DNA from 3 places in the Brevibacillus sp. HB1.4B genome. Region 1 is predicted to be linked to each of the others. Evidence: riboswitches for the same ligand, from Rfam matches in the RefSeq annotation. Region 1 holds a riboswitch; each other region holds the start of a gene.

Region 1 (5,113 bases):
GAATGTATCGGATGCCTCCTCCTTGCCCACTCTCTCCAACAAGGACCGTAGCCAACCATCCACGCGCATCCCCAGCTCTTCCAGACTCTCCCCTTGTGGAGGTCGATTTCGAAAAGGATCGTCGTACCAGCCTGTAGCTCGCACAGGGTCCGTTTGCATCAGCTCATCGTAGGTCATCAGCTCCCACTCACCAAAAGACAGCTCTCGCAGTGCTGGCTCCGGAATAACTGATAATCCCCAAGCAGCTGCGAGCGGTTCGGCAGTCTGGATGCATCTGAGCAGATCACTGGAATAGATCACAGCAGGTTGCCCGATGAGCACAGGTAATTCCTTTGCCAACTCACTCGCGTGCAGATACCCGTGTTCATTCAAAGGAACGTCACTATGCCCCAAATATCGATGCTCACGATTGCTGTCTGTCTCCCCGTGACGTATCCAAACTAGCTTCATAACCACCAGCTCCCGACTAACACCAAGAGAACGACTGCTTCACTGCTTTCGATAACAGCCCCGTAGCAGTCTCCATTTAGTCCACCCAATTTTTTTGAAACCGAGCGTGAAAACAATAGAGCGAACAACAGTGACAGGAAAATGGCTGTGATGACCTGCAAGCCCCCAAGATACCAACCTGCGGCAAACACGATGATGTAGCTCACGATGATAGAGGAAACGGAAAGCCCAGCACTGATGCCTTTTCCGATCCCTTTATCTGCCGAAAGATACGGCCAGAGCTTAATCGACAAAAGCACATGTGTCCGCGCTGCTACTGGTGCTACGATCAAAAAGCTGCCCCATCCCGGATGTGCGAGCTCTGCGACTGCACCCGCCTTGATCAGCAACAGCATAATCGCAGCAAGAACGCCCATCGCTCCTACGCGGCTGTCCTTCATAATCGAAAGGATTTGCTCTCTCGGTCTGCTGCTGCCAAGACCGTCCGCGAGATCCATCCACCCATCCATATGAAGACCACCGGTCACGTAGACCCATGCGACCAGCGTCAAAATAGCGGCGATCCATGGACTAAACAGCACCAGTCCTGCCTGATATACACCCCATAGCAATAAACCGATGACCAAACCAACTGCGGGATACCAGTTGACGCTTTTTCTCCACGCCTCCTCTGAAGGACGAAGCCATGGAACCGGAATACGCGTAAAAAACGAGATGGCGTGTAGAAATGCATTCATCCTTTGATCCTCCACGGTATTCCCGACAAAACCGCGTAGACGGCATCCGCTTGTCGCGCACTTCTCTGATTGACATCGCCCAGCACATCCGCGAACCATCTGCCCAAACGACTCAAGGCTACACCGCCCAATCCGACCTCGCTTGTGACGGCAATGACTTTTTGCGGGGAATTGTGAACGAGGGACAGCCATGCCTCTGCCTCCTGCAGCAGGGATTGCGTGTGTGAAGGACTTCTCCATTCAGACTCGTCCATACTCATCAATCGATTACTCACCCAGGTGGACAGACAATCGATTAAAACCACATCATACTGCTCACTGAATGCGTGGTAATCGGTTAATCGCTCTCCTACCTCCACACAGCCCCATTCCAGCGGACGACGTGCCTGATGCAGCTCGATTCTCTGCTTCATTTCATCATCCCAGGCCTTGCCTGTCGCCACGTACAGGACTCGACTGCCCAACTTCATCGCAAGCTCTTCCGCGTAGCGGCTTTTTCCTGAACGGACACCGCCTGTTACCAGCACCAAGCTCATCGCTGTTCACTTCCTTCCGCATGGACCTCGCGGAGCGCTGCCAGAAGTCTTTCATTTTCCTCTCGTCCACGCACTGCGATTCTCACATCATGTGCCGTCAGACCGGGATACATCGCACAGTTGCGGATCAGAACGCCTTTTTCGCCGAGCCGTGCCTGCAATTGTTCCGCTGGCAATCCTTCTGGTGAGCGCAGCAGCAAAAAGTTTGCCTCCCCCGGCCATACCTGCCAGCCCAACTCACCGCTGATGCAATCGATCAAATACGCACGTTCTGCTTTTATGAGCCTGCGCGTCTGTTCCTCATATGCCTGCTCCTGCAAGCACAGTTCTCCAGCTAAAAGGGCCAGTGCATTCACGCTCCAGCTCACTTGCTTCTGGCGCATCCGCGCAATGACATCTGGATGCGCAATCGCATAACCCAGGCGCAATCCCGGGATCGCGTACATTTTCGTCATCGAGCGCATCAAGATCACACGGGGAAAGCGCTCGAGCTGCGTCGCCAATGTATATTGCCGATCTTCCTCCACAAAATCGAGGAAAGCCTCATCCACGATGAGCCACGTGTTGGTCTTACTCGTCCATTCCGCCATTTGGCGAAGCTCATCCGGTTGATACATGATTCCCGTCGGATTGTTTGGCGACCCGACAAATACGAGATCAGACTGCGTAAAAAGAGTGTGCAGCTCTATAGGATCGGGCTTGTACCCGTTCGCTTCCTTCCCGTAGCAGCCAATGACACGGGCACCATACTGCTCGGAAAGTTGCGTGTATTCCGAAAAGCAAGGATATACCACACCAACCGTTTGCGGCGAAAGACCGAGAATGGCCAGTGCCATCGCCTCCGCTGCACCATTGGCAGGCAGCAACCATTCCTCCGGCACTTGCAGCCGCTTCGCCAGCGCACGCCGAAACACACGATGTCCAGGGTCTGGGTAATGCGCTACAGCAGCCAGCGAATCCAGCAGCATCTCACGAACGCTTGCTGGCATCCCCAGCGGATTAATATTGGCACTGTAATCCAGAAACTGCCCGGGCTCTCGACCAAAGCGCTGCGCTGCGGTCAGCAAGTCTCCGCCATGACCGTACTTCTCTATTACACCTGCGCTTGTCAAAACTCTACCCCCAGCACAGCTGGAATCCCTTCATCGTAGTAATGCTTGATTGGCTTCATCTCTGTCACCAAATCTGCGATGTCCAAAATCTCCTGCTTTGCGGCCCGTCCCGTAATCACGAGGTGAATATGACTTGGCCTATTTTGAATCGCTTCCAACACATCGGACAATGGCAACACATCATCAATCGGGAAGCGGTCAATCGCCAATGCATTATTTAGCTCATCCAAAATGACGACATCGTACGCTCCGGAAGAAAGCTTTTCGCTCGCAAACGCCCAAGCTTCTTTCAATGCCTGACGATGCTCCTCCGGTGTTTTCGTCCATGTGAAGCCGACGCCCATTTGCACAATTTCAATGCCCAATTTATCGAAAATAATCTTTTCTCCGTATGTACGCTCTGGCGACTTGATGAATTGAACCATCAGCACCTTTTTCCCGCGCCCTGTCGCCCGCACAGCCAACCCGACTGCTGCTGTCGTTTTTCCTTTGCCGTCTCCTGTGTAAACGAGGGTCAATCCTCGCTTCTTATCGTTTTTCTCCATCGTGACCACCTCAAAAAGTGACGTATTTTACTCCGCTGTTTCCTCCAAATACTTTCCGAAGCATAAAAAAAGCGCTCTGTTTCCCCCAGTACGTAAGGAAAAACAAAGCGCGGATAGCTGAAAAGCAACAATCCTCACCTCTTCCTTTGACCCGAAGGAAATCAGTGTAAACATAAAAACAGGCAGGTCTCCTGGCTCGAGGATCATCGCTCTTCTTCTCCTTCCCGCTCCCGAATGGGCAGTGGATGGCATGATGCCTTGAAGAACAGCTACTCTCTTACAGTGGCGGGACCGCGTTGGCTTTTCACCAAACTTCCCTTTTAACCTTGCTCCTGCGAATCGGTTTCGCAAAAACAAGGACCTGTTTCTCTTCCATATGTAAATGTCGTTCGTTTCGTTGACAAGCACTTGCTTTAATAATAGCAAAAGCTACCGAGGATTCAAGCAAAAGCTGCTGATTCGTCGCTGGTGACTATTAGCAGAAAATTTAAGATAATGACCGTTTACATGCCTGATGTTTTTCGTTACCCTATTGGCAAAACAATCGAAAGTGGTGTGCAGTCATGCTATTTCCTCCGATTCCAAAAATACCAGACATGGTCCTGCCCAGCCCACTGCCGATCAAGGAATGCGGCGAACCGATGATTCCCCTCTCTTCCCTTTCAGCTCAAATCACAGTCTATCCAGCCTACTACCACAAGGGCTATGCCGGAACACAGCCAGAAGCCTTTTTGCGAGAAGGGGCAGCACACAAGCTCGCCACGGCAGCCGCGCAACTGCCTGTTGGCTACAAGCTCGTCGTGTTGGACGGCTGGCGCTCATTTGAGGTACAGGCATCCTTGTATGATCGTTTCCGTGAAGCCTTGCTATTACAAGGCTGGCAGGAAGGACCCGCCCTCACGGAAGAATTGAGCAAATTCGTCGCTTATCCAACAACAGACCTCTCCAAACCGTCCCCTCACCTATCCGGCGGTGCAGTGGATCTAACTATCGCAGGGCCTGATGGCTGGCTGGAGATGGGGACCGTCTTCGATGATTTCAGTGAACTGGCTTCCACTCGCTATTATGAAGAGCTGGCACAGTCTAAGCAAAAAGACATCGAAATTCGAGACAATCGCCGACTGCTTTATCATTTGATGACGGCTGCCGGATTCGTCAACTATCCGAAAGAATGGTGGCATTTCGAATACGGAACGCGCACTTGGGGACAAAAAACGCAGAAAGAGCCGATTTATGGCGGGGTTTTGTCGATGTAACCACAAATAATCGAGCAAGGCATGAGCCCGGTCGATACCGTACTCATGCCCAGATGGCCGCCCACTCTTCAAACTCAACAAATTCCTGTACCTCTTAGGTCACTGGTATTTCAGAAGATGCTGCTGAAACCAAAAGGCTTTTGTTGTATTCAGGTGACAATACAATATTTGTATAAGTTCCGTGCCCTGACACATAGTGATAGGAATGCTCGACGCCTGCTGGGATAAAAATAGCTGCTGGACTCTCAACAGTCTTCTCTTCTTCACCAAGTTGAACATGACACACCAGACCAGTGCCATCAGGTGCATCTCCCCAAAAGAGGAAGGCACTGTCACAATGATGCGCATGTCTGTCTACATGTTTTTCAGGAATACCGGACAAATCGCATAATCCAAATATCCTTTGGATCACATAGAATGAGGCTCGCTCATCAACACGCGAATCCATCATAACCCAGCGTATCCCTGGACCGTCAC
Region 2 (5,113 bases), on a different contig from region 1:
GGAGCTGTTCTGCCAGCTCCCCAATGGAAAAGGGCTTCTCCATCGGTGAACTGTCGCCATGTCCGGGCAAATCAGGGACAATGATCTGATATGTATCTGCGAGTGTTTGCTGATAAACAAAATTGATAGAGCCGATGCATGGCGCATGGATACACAATAACGGCTGGCCTTTTCCCGATATGTGAAAAGCAAACTGCTTGCCATCCTGATGGACGAGTATTTGTTCCATTTTCATTTTCACCCCACCCTTAGGTTGTCCGATATGAAGTAGATTTTTCATTTGAACTCTTCTTTTTTTGATGGGGAAGTGGTATTCTCGCAATAGAATAATTGGTGAAAGCAGGGTGAAGAAGTTGTTTCAAGAGCGCATTTCGAAGCTCCACACGTTTTTGACAGAGCAAGAGCTGAACGCGGTGTTGATTACCTCCCCTAAGCACGTTTACTATTTGACCGGATTTTTTACAGACCCGCATGAACGTTTTATGGGTCTCGTTATTCCTGCTGAGGGAAAACCTTCTTTGATTGTACCTGCTCTTGATCGTGAGGCAGCCGCAGAGGCTTCGTTCGTTCAAGATATCCATACACATACGGATATCCAAAACCCCTATGAAATCCTCAAGCAAGTGTTGCCAGCGAACTTGACGAAGCTCGGTATTGAAAAAAGTCATATGACTGTCGAGCGCTATGAAGCACTTGGACAAGTTGTTCTGGCGTCGAGCTATGTGGATGTGGAAGAGCCACTGCGTGAAATGCGTTTGATCAAATCGGCGGATGAAGTGGAGCGTTTGAAGCACGCTGTTCAGTTGGTCGAGGAGTCCTTGCGGGAGACCCTGAAAAAAGTCAAGACAGGCATGACCGAGACAGAAATCGTAGCTGAGCTGGAATTCCAGATGAAGCGCTTGGGTGCCGAAGGTCCGTCCTTTACATCCATGGTATTGGCAGGGGAGAAGTCGGCACTGCCACACGGGAAACCAGGAACGCGCCAGGTGCAAGAAGGCGACTTGCTTTTGTTTGATATCGGGGTAGCAGCCAACGGATATGTATCCGATATTACCCGTACCTTTGCTGTAGGCGAGATCAGTGCTCAGCTTCAAGAAATTTACGAGACAGTATTGGCTGCCAACGAAGCGGCCATTGCTGAGATTCGTCCGGGTGTGACTTTTGCGCATTTGGATAAAACCGCTCGCGATGTCATCACCGCAAAAGGCTACGGAGAATACTTCATGCACCGTCTTGGGCATGGACTTGGGATGGATGTACATGAATATCCATCTGTTCACAGCCAGAACCAAGAAGTGCTTCGTCCAGGGATGGTCTTTACGATCGAGCCAGGCATCTATCTGCCAGGTGTAGGCGGAGTGCGGATTGAAGACGATGTATTGGTTACGGAAACGGGCGTTGAAATTCTCACGCAGTTCCCGAAAAAACTGACTACTATCAATGAATGAATAAATCGTAAAAATTGAATACGTATCGAATGGTGCTAGATGGCATATGCCGTCAGCTTAAAAGGGAAGTCCGGTGAGAAACCGGCGCGGTCCCGCCACTGTAACGAGGAGCAACTAGCGAATAGCCACTGTTTTTTGCGAGACAAAAAATGGGAAGGTAGCTGGGTGTGTTGATTCGTAAGCCAGGAGACCTGCCATGCGATCATATACAATCGACCCACGAGGATGGGGCAGATGTGGAAACAGCCTATGAAACGGCGCCTTTGTGCCTGCTTATAGCTATATCTACGTTTGTCATGCACCTCCCGATTGAAATGGGGGGTGCTTTTTTTGTGGAGGATTTCGTTCAACTCATCATATACATACAGAGAAGGGGATTACAGATGTTGAAGACAAACAAACCACATACAGTAATGAAAGGACTAGCTTTCGGTATCATGACAGCTGCCATGCTTTTGGTTTCGGCATGCGGCTCCACTACGACAACACAGGCTCCAGCCAAAACCGAACAAACGGCTGCACCAGCAGCAGAGAGCAAGCCTGTAACACTAACCAATAATGGCATCGAAATGACCTATCCAACAGCACCTGAGCGTGCAGTGACTTTGAACCAACACGTTACCGAAATCATGCTGGCATTGGGCCTGGCTGATAAAATGGTCGGAACTGCATACCTAGACGATAAAATCCTTCCAGAGTTAAAAGCAGATTACGACAAGATTCCGGTACTGTCTGACAAGTATCCTACGAAAGAAGTGCTGCTGGCAGCGAACCCAGACTTCGTGTACGCCGGATGGAAAAGCGGCTTCGGCGAAAAGGGTGTAGGATCGATGCAGGATTTGGAAAAGGTCGGCATCAAATCGTATCTGCAAGCGTCTTCTAGCATGCCTGGCCCGACAATCGACGATGTGTTTGCAGACATTACGAATATTGGACGCATTTTCCGTGTGGAAGACAAAGCCAATGATTTGATTAATAAAATGAAGAGTGAATTGGATCAAACGATTAGTAAAATTGGCAAAGTGGACGAGCCGCTTAAAGTATTCGTGTACGACAACGGAGAAGATAAACCATTCACAGCAGCCAACAACTACATGACGTCCTTAATCAAGACTGCTGGTGGTAAGAACATTTTTGATGACATTCAAAAGGGTTGGGCAGAGGTCAGTTGGGAACAAGTAGTGAGTCGCAATCCTGACGTGATTATTATCGTAGACTACGGTGATAGAACCGTTGAGCAAAAACGCAATTTCCTTTTGACCAAAAAAGAACTGGCGGATATCCCGGCGATTAAAAATCAACGACTAATGGTATTGCCATTGTCCGCGGCTTCTGAAGGCGTTCGAGCACCGATTGCGCTAAAAATTTTGGCGGAAGGACTCTACCCGGATAAATTCAAATAGAGTACACCCCTTTTAAGGGAGGGAATAACACTGCAACAGATCAAGTTACCTTATATCATCATTACTCTACTGGTCGGACTCTTCCTCTCGATTACGTTCGCAGTTACCTTGGGATCAGTGGAGATTAAGCCGACAACGGTATGGAAAATCGCCTTATCAAAAATTCCGATATTGACCCAATGGATTGAGGTGGATTGGTCCAAAGGGGAGCAAACGATTATTTGGGATATTCGCTTTCCGCGTGTACTCTTGGGGGCGATCGTCGGCGCAGGTCTGTCTGTCGTGGGAGTAGCGATCCAGTCGTTGGTTCGCAACTCCCTGGCTGACCCGTATGTGTTAGGTGTATCTTCAGGTGCTTCGGTTGGAGCTACCTCGGTCATTATATTCGGAGCATTCAGCATGTACGGGCAGTATGCGCTATCCTTTGGCGCTTTTACAGGCTCCCTTGTGTCAATCATTCTCATTTTTACGCTATCCCGTATCGGAGGACAAAACTCCACAGTACGCCTGCTCATGGCTGGAATTGCGATATCTGCGATCTTGTCTGCCATTACCAGTCTCCTTGTCTTTTCAGCGCCGAATGAGCATGGAATTGGGACGGTCCTGTTTTGGTTAAGTGGAAGTCTGGCTGGCGGGAAATGGGAGTACCTGACTATTCCTACATTGATTGTCGTCATCTGTCTCATCGTCTTAATGGCCCAATACCGCTCGTTGAATGCGATGCTGATGGGCGAGGAGTCAGCGGGGACATTGGGGGTTAATACGGTACAATTCCGCAAGCTTCTCCTGGTGATCACGGCACTTCTCACGGGGGTAATCGTGTCCATCGCGGGATCAATCGGTTTTGTCGGATTAATGATGCCCCACATCGTCCGTGTGATGGTCGGATCAGATCACAGACGTGTTCTTCCTGTCAGCGCTTTATTTGGCGCGATATTTCTAATCTGGGTTGATGTAGTCGCCAGGCTCGCATTTGCACCGGAAGAGCTGCCAATTGGTATTTTGACAGCGCTGTGTGGAGGTCCATTCTTTATCTGGTTGATGTTGCGGAGTTCTTATTCCTTTGGAGGTAGCGGACGATGAATTTGTTGGTGGAGAATATATCGGTCGAACTGGAGAAAAAGGAAATCCTTCGCAACGTCAGTCTGGAGGTGCGCTCTGGAGAGTTTGTGGGGCTGATCGGGCCGAATGGCAGTGGGAAGTCCACATTGCTAAAAAGCATTTATCGCGTATTGAAGCCGCGTTCGGGATGGATCTCGCTTGATGGCGACGACGTGTATAAGTTAACCTCACGTCAAAACGCTCAGCGAATGGCGGCAGTACGGCAGGAGTCCTCTGTTGAATTCGATTTTTCGGTAACCGAAATCGTGAATATGGGACGTGCTCCGCATAAACGGCTGTTTCAGTCCGATAACGCAGAAGACGCTCGAATTTGTGAAGATGCGCTACAGCGGGTAGGGATGCATACATATGCCGATCGCAGCTTTTTCAGTTTATCGGGTGGGGAGAAGCAGCGGGTGCTGATTGCCAGAGCGTTGGTGCAGCAAGCTGAGTTTCTTGTCCTTGATGAACCGACGAATCATTTGGATGTTCGATACCAATTGCAGGTCATGGATCTGGTCAAAACGCTGGGAATTACGGTCTTGTCTTCGTTGCATGATCTCAATATCGCAGCGATGTACTGTGATCGTCTGTACGTGATCTGTGAGGGGGAAATCGTTACCTCAGGGACGCCGGAGGAAGTCTTGACACCCCAGCTGATTCGGAATGTTTTCGGCGTAGAGACAGAAGTGACGACCCATCCCATTACAGGCAAAAGACATGTGTATTTCTACTCGGAAGCGATCCGTGTGAAACCATCTATCCAGAAGGTAATGAGTGGAGCCAACGGATAGGGGCGGAGTTGAGTTTTCTGTGATTTTCATAAGGGGATGCCTAGTCGGCGTCCTTTTTTGTTAAGGCTACAGTATAAGGATTTCAAATAAATTTTTTATCATACAAAAAATTGTTGAAGAAGAATTTACAGAATAGTATGGTTAAAGAAAGGGATGAAATTGATGACGAGGTGATGGTCTTATGTCCAAAGTAGAGCAGCGTTTAAAAGAGTTAGGGTATGAGTTGCCGCCAGTTCCTCCAACCATGGCGAACTATGTGTCATGTGTACAGACTGGCAATGTCATTTATACATCCGGTGCTGGGTGCTATGTAAATGGAAACCCGATATATCTAGGCAGGCTCGGATCGGATGTGACGATCGAGCAG
Region 3 (5,113 bases), on a different contig from region 1:
GAGGAGAGTCACCAATAAAAATCAGCAAATCTCCTGCAAACAGTCTCTCAATCCACAACTCTGGGTTCGTGAAGAGCGGGAAAAGAGGCAGAGAACGCAAATCACCAATAGCCAGGAATCGCTCCAATTGCGGCAATGCCGTATCTTGTAATTGACGAACGTCTGCCAGTCCTTCGCAATAAAGCATCAATACAGGCTGGTCCTCGGATGTGACCGTGCGCATAAAAACGACGTCCGCACAATGCGCGAATTTTTCCCGCAGTTCCTCTTCAAGGGTCATGGCCTATTCCCTCCTGTTTGGATGGCTTGCGCAGAGTAACCAGCATGAGTGCGAGAGTAATCACAACGATAATGGCTAAGTAAAGCGGATAGTATACGTGCGTCAGAAAGGATACAAACTGCATGTCACTGTAGGGGAGGCTGGTAAAGGCGATCATGCTTCCACCTAGAAATATCATCATGAAGTTGCGCTGTTTTCGGTTACGGATCGTGAGTAAATCTCCCAAGAGCAACAAGCAAATGGTGATGCGTATAAAAGCCCCAGCGAGCCATTGAAAAATGGAGAAAAACTCCATGTTCTCGATGTCTTTTCCAATTGTGAGCAGCCGCCATTGCTCAAATGCCGGAAAGCGTTGGCGTGCAGACTCCACTGGTCCAAATTCCGCAATAGCTCCTGTCAACGGACTGAGTGTCAGCACAAGCGTGATGCCGAGCATGACCAAAAAGTGTACGAGGCGCAATGGCTTACGTACGTGAGGTTGGAGCAATAGTAGCAGGAACATCTCTGAAATGCCGCCACCTACATAGAGCATCCCGTGAAAAAGAGGACGATACCCATGCTGGAAAAGTGGCATCAAAAGACTATAATCCTTTTTAGGAATATTGCCAAAAGCGACGAAAAATCCAAGCATAACCACGATGGGCAGCAAGATTCCTGCTGTGATTCCTACAGAGGTTATTCCACCAATTGCAGCGAGTATACATAGTCCCATTAAGGCTAAGGCGGTCACCCACTCTGGTGTTCGAGGCAAGTAGTTGACGGTCGTCCATGTCTGGGTATCGATCAGATTGGTTAGGGCCATCATGTACAGGCAGACCATGATGGGGATGAGTAACAGATGGCTGACGATTTTTCCTGAGCGTTGGGCGAGCCATTCATGCAAAGAACGTTGCTTCATATTTCGATTAACCACAAACAGCAAGTACGCCCAGAAGGAAAAAGGGATACCAGCAAGCAACACGCTCAACCAAGCATCTCTTCCGGCTTTACTCAATAAGAGGGGGATGACGGTTACGTGGTTCGTAATGCCGATCGTCAGCATCATCACCATAATGGCTTGACCAATCCCGATTTTTCCGTCCACTTTCATGAAGACTTATCCCCCTGTACGTGGTGGTGCTGTTAGGATTTGCCTGCTTGCTTGGAAATATGTATCAACGTATAAAGGTTACATCCGCCCGAAAAAGTATGGTATTCTACTATGAGGTAAAAAGGTAGAAACGGAGTAAGGAGTGCAGCCGATGTATCAGCTCATAAGAAAATATCTGTTCCAGCATGATGCGGAAGAGATTCATGAAAAGACAATTGGTGCCTTAAGACTGGTGGAGGATTCTGCTCCAGGCAAAAGCATCCTGAAGATGATCTATCAGGTAAAAGACCAGCGGTTGGAGAATAAGCTGTGGGGAATGACGTTTCCGAATCCAGTCGGACTTGCAGCCGGTTTTGATAAAAATGCGGAAGTCTATCATGCGTTGGGTGCTCTTGGTTTTGGGTTTGTGGAAATCGGGACGTTGACACCGCAGGGGCAGCCAGGCAATCCGAAGCCGCGTTTGTTCCGATTGCCGGAACATCAAGCTGTCATTAACCGGATGGGCTTCAACAATCACGGTGCGTATTTGGCTTCCCAGCATTTGGTCGATTACGCATACTCAGATGTTCCAATTGGGATTAACATTGGGAAAAACAAAGTAACGCCGAATGAAGAGGCGGCCATCGACTATAGCAAATGTATGGACATGCTCTATGCATACGGTCACTATTTCGTCATTAACATCAGCTCTCCGAATACCCCGAATCTGCGTGACTTGCAGGAGACAGAGAGCTTGCGTCATTTGGTGCGTGCAGTAAGGGAAAAGGCAACCGAAATGGAAGCACGTTCCATCAAGAAAAAGCCGATTTTGCTGAAAGTAGCACCAGACATGTCGGATGAGCACATGCGCGATGTTGTTCACGCTGCTGTTGAAGAAGGCATTGCCGGAATTATCGCTACCAATACGACACTGTCACGCGAGGCGGTTTCCGGACATCGTTTTGCCGAGGAAGCGGGCGGCTTGAGCGGAAGACCTCTTACGGAGCGTTCCACTGCTTGGGTGAAGGAGATTTATCAAGAAGTAGGAGACAAGGTACCCATCATCGGTGTCGGGGGCATTTATAACGGCGAAGACGCCTACGCGAAAATCCGAGCAGGAGCCAGTCTCGTTCAGGTGTATACGGGGATGATTTATCAAGGCCCAGGTATCGCCAAGCAAATTAACAAAAAGCTACTCAAGCTCATGCAGCGCGATGGTTTTAAACATATTAGTGAAGTAATTGGCGTAGACGCAAAAGAATAGATAGAACAAGTACGCATAGGTCGATGGCTCCGTTTGTAGTGGGGCATCGGCTTATGCGTTTTTGCTTATATTCTTCCGATTTATGTAGTGATCCGTTATAATGATGTGGGACAAACATGAATTGTCTGTCAACTTCATATGATCGGCGTTAGGTGCCTTTATGTGACGCATAAAGGGTAACAGGGAATCGGGTGAAAGTCCCGAGCGGTCCCGCCACTGTAACCAGGGAGCTCTCTTTGAGAAGGAAACCACTCATTTTTGTATGGGGAAGGACAAAGAGCGTATGGATCTGGAAGCCAGGAGACCTACCTAGTAGCCACACCCACAAAACCTTCGCGGAAAGGAGCGGTGAATACGAGGCAATGAGGCTGTATGTCAGTCTGTTGTTTTGTGTGCACATCTCGTCCATTGATGGATGGGATTTTTTTGTTTGTAGGAAAAGAACGAAAGTCAGTGAAGGAGGAAGGAACATGAATCGATCTCGTCTCGTATCTACTTGTTTGATGATCGCGGGCTTTGTCCTGTATTTCCTGCTCAATGAACCAGAGACAGGACATGCGATGCACATCATGGAAGGGTATTTGCCATTATCCTGGGCCTTATTTTGGTGGGCTGTCTTCTTGCCATTTTTTATTCTTGGGATTCGCTCGATTAACAAGATTGTAAAAGAACATCCCGAAATGAAGCTCCTTATTGGTGTTGCAGGAGCGTTTGCCTTTGTTTTATCTGCACTGAAAATCCCTTCAGTTACAGGCAGCAGCTCTCACCCGACTGGAACGGGCCTTGGCGCCATTATGTTTGGGCCTTTTGCGATGTCTGTGTTAGGGAGCATGGTGCTCTTGTTTCAAGCCTTGCTTTTGGCACATGGAGGTTTGACTACGCTAGGGGCAAATGCTGTATCCATGGCAGTAGTAGGACCACTGGTGGCATACGGAATCTATCGGGTGATCATGAAAGTGCGCGGAAGCCAGCGTCTGGCTGTTTTTGCGGCGGCTGCCTTGGCTGACCTCGCTACCTATGTGGTGACTTCGATTCAACTGGCACTCGCATTTCCAGCTGAATCTGGTGGAGTGTTGGCCTCGTTTGCCAAATTCGCAGGAATTTTTGCATTCACGCAAGTTCCGCTCGCAATCAGTGAAGGTCTGTTGACCGTTCTTGTTTGGAACTGGTTGTTATCTTACAACGCAAAAGAGCTTACACAGCTTCGTTTGCTCAAACGGGAGGAATCGCTGTGAAAAAAGGATGGAACTGGCTATTACTCTTGGGGGTAATCGTACTGGCGATTGTCCCACTGTTGCTGGTGCAGGATTCGGAATTTGGCGGCGCAGACGGCGTGGCGGAGGAAGCGATCAAGGAAATTGCTCCGAACTACGAACCGTGGTTCCAGCCGCTGATAGAACCGCCAGGGGGAGAGACGGAGAGCCTATTGTTTGCGGTGCAGGCGGCGTTGGGAGCGGGAGTGGTTGGCTACGCCGTGGGCTTATACAAAGGTCGGTTGGATAAGCGGAAAAAATGAACGGGCTGCAGCTTGATTCTCTCTCTTATCAAAACAGGCTGAAACGTCTGCCGCCAGCTCATAAGCTCTTGCTGGCGAGTGCATTGTTACTGCTCGTCTTGGTGGGACATGTATGGATGCAGATGGCCGTCGTTGTTTGGATGACGGTATGGGTAGTGGTGTATGCCCGTATACCTGTCCGTATCTATTGTGCCTTTATGATCGTGTCGCTCTCGTTTTTCGCGGCGGGGCTCCCTGCCCTATTGGTAGAAGGGGCGAAAGCAGGCGAAGTACAGGTCCAGGTCGCGGCAGCATGGGAGTTGGGTTCGTATGTGCTCTATGTGCCGACGTCATCATTCAGTAAAGTTTGGATCTTATTTTGGCGTACCATGGCGAGCTTATCTTGCTTTGCCTTCATTTTGTTTACCGTGCCGTTTGCCGAAATCTTGCAGGTGTTTCGCCGACTTCGTATGCCTGTCCTTGTGACTGATTTATTAATGATCATGTATCGGTTTATTTTTGTGTTAGTAACGATTTCTCACCAGCTCTGGATTGCCCAACGTTCGCGTGGAGGTCATCGCGGCTTCCGAGCGACGCTTCGGGATGCAGGGGTTCTCGTTGCGCAATTGTTTGTCAGAGCGATGCGCAAATACGAAGCCTTGCATAAAGGAATGGCGGCTAGAGGCTTCGGGGAGAGCATGCAGGTGCTCGCGTTTCATACCCATGCTCGTTCGCGACGCTATGAGTGGGAGTCAATCGCAGGCTGTATGCTGCTGGTGCTGCTTGAGTGGTGGACAGGAGGTTGGTAGTTATGACATCACGGTTGTTGGAGTTCATCGATTTGCAGTACACGTATCCAGGAGGGCGGGGACCCGTCCTGTCTGGGCTGTCCTTATGGATTCCAGAGGGGAAAAAATGTGTCCTTTTGGGACGAAACGGCTGTGGGAAGTCTACCTTGTTCTTGCATGGGAACGGGATCATCGAGCCACAGAAGGGACAGGTGCT

The links. A riboswitch is a leader RNA that binds a small molecule or an ion and turns the genes downstream of it on or off. The one in region 1 is predicted to bind cobalamin.
Region 2: linked by a shared signal. The riboswitch ahead of HP398_RS10300 (ABC transporter substrate-binding protein) and the one ahead of cobO (cob(I)yrinic acid a,c-diamide adenosyltransferase) in region 1 are both predicted to bind cobalamin.
Region 3: linked by a shared signal. The riboswitch ahead of HP398_RS13910 (energy-coupling factor ABC transporter permease) and the one ahead of cobO (cob(I)yrinic acid a,c-diamide adenosyltransferase) in region 1 are both predicted to bind cobalamin.

Annotation. Positions count from the first base shown of each region.
Region 1 is NZ_JABSUT010000006.1:214,430-219,542, forward strand. It holds gene HP398_RS16715 (histidine phosphatase family protein) at 1-450, opposite strand, end outside; gene cobS (adenosylcobinamide-GDP ribazoletransferase) at 447-1,187, opposite strand; gene cobU (bifunctional adenosylcobinamide kinase/adenosylcobinamide-phosphate guanylyltransferase) at 1,184-1,723, opposite strand; gene cobD (threonine-phosphate decarboxylase CobD) at 1,720-2,835, opposite strand; gene cobO (cob(I)yrinic acid a,c-diamide adenosyltransferase) at 2,832-3,380, opposite strand; cobalamin riboswitch at 3,545-3,760, opposite strand; gene HP398_RS16740 (M15 family metallopeptidase) at 3,944-4,636, shown strand; gene HP398_RS16745 (LeuA family protein) at 4,731-5,113, opposite strand, start outside.
Region 2 is NZ_JABSUT010000003.1:491,834-496,946, forward strand. It holds gene HP398_RS10290 (alpha/beta fold hydrolase) at 1-280, opposite strand, end outside; gene HP398_RS10295 (M24 family metallopeptidase) at 354-1,448, shown strand; cobalamin riboswitch at 1,462-1,661, shown strand; gene HP398_RS10300 (ABC transporter substrate-binding protein) at 1,832-2,851, shown strand; gene HP398_RS10305 (FecCD family ABC transporter permease) at 2,876-3,934, shown strand; gene HP398_RS10310 (heme ABC transporter ATP-binding protein) at 3,931-4,746, shown strand; gene HP398_RS10315 (RidA family protein) at 4,928-5,113, shown strand, end outside.
Region 3 is NZ_JABSUT010000005.1:121,846-126,958, forward strand. It holds gene HP398_RS13895 (spore germination protein) at 1-280, opposite strand, end outside; gene HP398_RS13900 (GerAB/ArcD/ProY family transporter) at 270-1,370, opposite strand; gene HP398_RS13905 (quinone-dependent dihydroorotate dehydrogenase) at 1,522-2,613, shown strand; cobalamin riboswitch at 2,747-2,940, shown strand; gene HP398_RS13910 (energy-coupling factor ABC transporter permease) at 3,084-3,848, shown strand; gene HP398_RS13915 (energy-coupling factor ABC transporter substrate-binding protein) at 3,845-4,129, shown strand; gene cbiQ (cobalt ECF transporter T component CbiQ) at 4,126-4,917, shown strand; gene HP398_RS13925 (energy-coupling factor ABC transporter ATP-binding protein) at 4,920-5,113, shown strand, end outside.